2 regions of the Pantoea sp. X-Soil-ISGK-259 genome follow, and region 2 is predicted to be linked to the other one. Evidence: predicted binding sites of a transcription regulator. Region 2 holds the regulator's gene; the other holds the start of a gene.
What was found. The regulator LexA, encoded in region 2, represses DNA repair genes until DNA is damaged. The targets are predictions, from matches to a motif close to TNCTGTATGTACATACAGNA.

Region 1 (3,148 bases), 570 kb from region 2:
CTGATGGCCTTTTGCTCCACCAACCTCTTCTGGATCACCCGTCGTGCACCCTTTGGCCGGGCGCAGTTACTGGATCAGGATGTGGAGGTTGATTTTCAGCAGCACACCACGCCGCATGACGTGGTGACGGTGATTGCTACGCAGCCACTGACGGCCAATGAAACCTGGCAGCGGATTGCGCCAGGTGAATGGGCGTTATTCTGCCTTGGAGAGCGCCAGGAATGAACGGGAGGCCGCTTCGGGACTGGCTAAAACCGGTGCCGGGCTGCTGTTCATCACATATTTACCGCTGGCGACGTTGACCGTCGGCGGCTGGTGATATTTAGCAAAATAAGCGTATCCGGGCTGGAGCTGCTGCCAGAAACTGGCATCGCTGGAGTAGCGGTGACGCTGCATGTTGCTGTCAGTCATGCGGAACGGATAGATGCTGATGCTGACATCCTGCTGGCCATTACGCAGCGCCGCGTTCACATAAGTAAAAATCTCATCCATATAGGCGTTCGTCATGGCATAGCAGCCAATTGACTTACAGTCGCCATGAATCATCAGGTAGTTGCCGCTGTAGCCCTGATTACGATCGAACTGATTCGGGAAGCCAATGTTGATCGCGCGATAAAAACGGCTATCCGGCTTCAGCTGATTCAGCTTCACGTTGTAAAAACCTTCCGGGCTTTTGAAATCGCCTTCACGGCGTTTCGGGCCGAGGCCGCCAGAAAAGTTACAGATGCGGTAGGTATCCAGCAGGCGATATTCATTACCGATTTTGCCGTAGAGTTCGAGGGTGCGTTCTTCCTTGAAGATCTGGATATAGACCGGGGTGCCCAGTAACTGTTTCTTTAATTCTTTGCTGACCGGTGCCGCTGTCTGGACGGGTTCGGGTGTCATTGCCATGCTGAGGGCTGGCAGTAAAATCATCGCAAACAGGAGTGCGATTTTGCCCATGCTGTGTATACCTTGAGGTGAATAGAACATGACGCAAATTGTGCGTCTCTGTTTGCATTATCGGAACTGTCCGCTATCGCAGCGCAACATTAAACATTGTCTGTTTTTTTAGCAAGACGCTGGCAGCCAGATTCGCGATTTACTGAAGGATATTCGGCCACAAATTTGTAAACTTTAATTGTGGGCGCGACAAATATTGCAGTTACCCCTGCCAACTGTATACTTATCCAGTGCCGGAGGGGGTATGCGTAAAATCATTCATGTCGATATGGACTGCTTCTATGCCGCGGTGGAGATGCGTGATAATCCCCAGCTGCGCGACATCCCGATCGCGATTGGTGGCAGCCGTGAACGTCGTGGCGTCATCAGCACCGCCAACTATCCGGCCCGCAAATATGGCGTGCGCAGCGCGATGCCAACTGGCATGGCCCTCAAGCTATGCCCGCATCTCCGTTTGTTGCCAGGACGTTTCGATGCCTACAAAGAAGCCTCCGCACAAATTCGCGACATCTTTACCCGCTACACCCCGCTGATTGAACCGCTCTCCCTTGATGAAGCCTATCTGGATGTCACCGACAGCCCGCACTGTCACGGCTCTGCCACACTGATGGCGCAGGCGATCCGCGCCACCATCTACCGTGAAACCGGGCTGACCGCTTCAGCGGGCATCGCGCCGATTAAGTTTCTGGCAAAGATTGCCTCTGACCTGAATAAGCCCGATGGGCAGTTCGTGATTACGCCGCCGGAGATGGCCGGTTTTTTGCTGACGCTGCCGCTGGCGAAGATCCCCGGTGTTGGCAAAGTCTCGGCCAAAAAGCTGGAGGAGATGGGGCTGGTGACCTGCGGTGACGTGCAGAAGGCCGATCTGGCGCTACTGTTAAAGCGCTTTGGTAAGTTTGGCCGGGTGCTGTGGGAGCGCAGCAATGGCATTGATGACCGCAGCGTCATTGTGGAGCGCGAGCGTAAATCGCTGGGGGTGGAACGCACGCTGGCAGAAGATATCAGCGACTGGGATGCCTGCCTGGAGATAATCGATTTTCTCTATGCCGAGCTGGATCGCCGGCTGACGCAGATCCGACCCGACAGGCAGGTGGCGCGTCAGGGCGTTAAACTCAAGTTCAGTGATTTTCAGCAGACGACCCAGGAGCATATCTGGCCGGTACTGAATAAAGAAGACATGATTGCCATCGCCCGGAAAACCTGGGATGAGCGTCGTGCCGGGCGCGGCGTGCGGCTGGTGGGACTGCATGTCACCATGGTCGATCCCCAGCTTGAGCGTCAACTGCTGCTGGGTCTGTAACGGTCAGCCTCACCGTTCGGCAAGGCTGACGCCGGATTATTTCTTATATTTCGCCGCCAGGGTAGCAAACCACGGCGCGACGAAATCCTCATTGCTGCCCCAGCCCGGAATGATTTTGTTCAGCGACGCGACGTTCACCGCACCAGGCTGGCTGCCGAGCTGCTGCTGAGAGATCGATGCCGCTTTAAACTGGTAAGTCGCAGGCGTCTCTTCACCGGCAATCTTCTTCGCCACCAGCCGCATATTCACCGCGCCAATGGTTTTAGGGTCGACCGCCACCGTCTGCATCCACGGGCTGTTCTTCTCACGCATCAGCTGCAAATCCTGATTCGAGACATCAATACTGTAGAGCTTGATCTCGGTCCGGCCATTCTCCTGCAGCGCTTTGTAAGCGCCCTGGCTGAAGGCATCCCAGGCACCCCAGATTGCGTCGATTTTGCCTTTCGGGTATTTCGCCAGAATCGCACCAATTTTGTTGGCGGTGTCGCCCTGTACGTCCGTTGAAACTGCGCCAATCGACTCCAGCTGATGAATGCCCGGGTTCTCTTTCAGCAGTTTTTCATACACCACCTGACGGCGTTCCATCGGTGGGAAACCGGCAACCCACAGCTTGACGATGTTCGCCTTGCCGTTGAAATCATGGATAAGCTGACCCAGCGACAGCTGCGCCAGTGAAGCGTCATCCTGCGCGGTGACGGTGACGCCCGGAATCGGACTATCTACCGGCGTATCAAATACTGACAGCTTGATGCCCGCGTCGGCAATGCGCTTCACCAGGCCGCTGGCGTAGGGCGCTTTACCGTGCGACAGCACGATGCCGTCATATTTCTGGCTGATCGCCTGATTCACGAAATCCTGGAAGCGCGCATCGTCGCCGTTGCTCAGGAAGGTGCTGACTTTAAAGCC
Region 2 (3,148 bases):
CATAAACCAGCGAGAAGAAGAGCGCGACTACCACCGCCTGCCGACAGGCTGAGTGCCAGACGTGCTGCAATTTACTGCCATCTTTTGCGCCATGCGCTTCGCCGGCAAAAGCTTCAACCGCGTAGGCAAAACCATCCAGCGCGTAGGCAGTAAAGGTAATGAACATCAGTAATACCGCGTTAACCGCCACCACATCCGGACCCAGCCGCGCACCCAGCACGGTCAGCGAGGCGAAACAGAGCTGCAGCATCAGAGAGCGCAACATGATATCCCGGTTCAGTCGCAGCAGTCGGCCGCTGTCACCGCGCCAGCTCTGCTTCAGCAGATTAAACGTAATACCGCGCAGCTTTAACACCCGCCAGACCATGATGCCGCCGACGCCCAGCGTGATGTACTCCGCCAGCGCCGTGGCGGTTGCTGCTCCCGCGACACCCCAGTGCAGCCCCATCACCAGCCAGAGATCGAGCACGATGTTCACCAGATTGCCCACTATCAGCAGGATTACCGGCGCCCGCGCATACTGAACGCCCAACAGCCAGCCCAGGATGACCAGGTTTGCCAGCGTTGCAGGTGCACTGAGCCAGCGAATCTGAATAAACAGCGCCGCCTGTTCCAGTACATCAGGATTGCCACCTACCAGATGGGTCGCCAGCTGAATAATCGGATAACGCAATGCGATGAACAGCACGCCGGCCAGCAGCGCAATGATCAGCGGCTGCGTCAGCGCGCGTGCCAGAGCGGTTTTATCGCCCGCACCAAACGCCTGTGCCGTCAGGCCAGTGGTACTCATTCGAAGGAAAAGCAGCAACATAAAGAGGAAGCTGGTCACTGTGGTCCCGACCGCAACCCCGCCAAGATAGACAGGGCTGTCGAGATGACCAATAACTGCAGTATCGACCACGCCCAGTAAGGGAACGGTGATATTTGAAAGGATCATCGGCAGCGCAAGCCGCCAGAGATTTTTATCCGTTGCCGTGATAAAGCGCATTCGCCGTTCCGTGCTCAGTGTCGCTGCAGCAAAGCAGGCAACAAAATTAGGGCAGACAGAATAGCATCAGAAAAGGCGAATGCACGCAGGCCTCAGAATCAAAGCCACTCGCCGTTACGCACCACGCCAACCGCAAGACCTTCAATGGTCAGTGACTGCGCACGGGTGTCGACCACGATAGGGTCAAAATCGCTGTTTTCAGGCAGAAGGTGCACGATAGCACCCTGCTTTTTCCAGCGTTTAACGGTGACTTCATCATCAATACGTGCCACGACAACCTGACCGTTGCGCACATCCTGGGTTTTATGTACCGCGAGCAGGTCGCCGTCCATAATCCCGATATCTTTCATCGACATTCCGCTGACGCGCAGCAGGAAGTCGGCAGAAGGCTTGAACAGGCCCGGATCCACTTTGTAGTGGGTTTCGATATGTTCCTGCGCCATGATCGGCTCACCGGCAGCAACCCGGCCAATCAGCGGTAGTCCTTCTGAAACTTCTTCTTCCATTAACAGACGAATGCCGCGTGATGCACCCGAAACGATCTCAATAACGCCTTTACGCGCCAGCGCTTTCAGATGCTCTTCAGCCGCATTTGGCGAACGGAAGCCCAGTTGCGCGGCGATCTCTGCACGCGTAGGCGGCATGCCCGTTGAAGATATATGGTCGCGAATCAGGTCATAGACCTGCTGCTGCCTGCTGGTTAATGCTTTCATCCCGCCCCCTGGTTGTTTATACAGTCGCTGTGAGTATATACAGGTATTGGCGAAATGGAAACCGATTGTCAGGGAAAACGCGCCCTCAGGCGCGTTATGGAAGGCTTATCGCAAATGTGTCCAGAGCAGCGCGACCCAGACAAACAGGGCCAGTAAGATGCTGATCAGTACCGCCGCCGAGCCCATGTCTTTGGCCCGGCCCGCCAGGGGATGATGTTCCTGACCAATCCGGTCAACCACCGCTTCAATGGCGCTATTGAGGATTTCGACAATGACGACCAGCACCACGGCGCCAATCATGAGGATGCGGGCGATCACATCGACATCCAGCCAGCACGCGATAATAATAGCGGCCAGCGCAGCCAGGGCTTCCTGCCGAAAGGCGGCTTCATGCTGCCAGGCGGCACGCAGTCCCTGCCAGGAGTAGCCTGCGGCTTTTACTATTCTGATAAGTCCGGTGGCATTATTTGCCATGATGTGGGAACCCTTTCATTCAATTGACGTCAATGTCTGGGCTGCGTGCAATTGGCACCACCACAGATCTTCGCTGCGCTTTCTGGTATGCTTGCGGCGCTTTGCTAACAAGAGGCTTCATGTTGTCTATGTCAGGTTGGCGTAAACTCTATTACAAATTACTTAATTTACCACTCTCCTTTTTGGTAAAAAGTAAGGCCATTCCGGCCGATCCCGTGTCTGAACATGGTCTGGATCCGACCCGACCTATTATGTATGTTTTGCCTTACGATTCGAAGGCTGACTTACTGACTTTACGCGCACAGTGTCTGCGGCATCATCTGCCCGATCCGCTGATTCCGCTGGAGATTGATGGTTCGCTGCTGCCGCGCCACGTGTTTATTCATAATGGCCCACGCGTATTTCCCTATTTTGTGCCCAGCGTTGAATCGGTAAAAATCTTTCACGATTACCTCGACCTGCATCGCAATAATCCTGAGCTGGATATTCAGATGCTGCCGGTCACCGTGATGTTTGGTCGTGCGCCAGGACGTGAAGTCCAGGGCGAAGCGACGCCGCATCTGCGTGTGCTGAATGGGGTGCAGAAATTCTTTGCGGTCATCTGGCACGGACGTGACAGTTTTGTCCGCTTCTCGCCGACCGTCTCGCTGCGCCGCATGGCAACGGAACACGGTACGGACAAGTCGATTGCCCAGAAACTGGCTCGCGTGGCACGCATCCATTTTGCCCGTCAGCGACTGGCGGCGATCGGCCCGCGTTTACCGGCGCGTCAGGATCTGTTTAATCGTCTGCTGCAATCCAAAGCGATTGAAAAAGCCGTCGAAGATGAAGCGCGCAGCAAAAAAATCTCCCATGAGAAAGCCCAGCAGAATGCTGTTGAGATGATGGAAGAGATCGCTGCTAACTTCTCCTATGAAGCCATTCGCGTCACCGACCGTGTGATGGGCTGGCTCTGGAGTCGTCTCTATCAGGG

Region 1: a site for LexA is predicted at 1,156-1,175, ahead of dinB (DNA polymerase IV). Genes of this name have one in related genera too.

The regions. Positions count from the first base shown of each region.
Region 1 covers NZ_AP035986.1:860,753-863,900, forward strand. The annotation lists gene AC6I77_RS03855 (class II glutamine amidotransferase) at 1-225, shown strand, start outside; gene dpaA (peptidoglycan meso-diaminopimelic acid protein amidase) at 196-942, opposite strand; gene dinB (DNA polymerase IV) at 1,187-2,242, shown strand; gene AC6I77_RS03870 (sugar ABC transporter substrate-binding protein) at 2,279-3,148, opposite strand, start outside.
Region 2 covers NZ_AP035986.1:289,533-292,680, reverse strand. The annotation lists gene dinF (MATE family efflux transporter DinF) at 1-988, opposite strand, end outside; gene lexA (transcriptional repressor LexA) at 1,087-1,701, opposite strand; gene AC6I77_RS01285 (diacylglycerol kinase) at 1,807-2,175, opposite strand; gene plsB (glycerol-3-phosphate 1-O-acyltransferase PlsB) at 2,304-3,148, shown strand, end outside.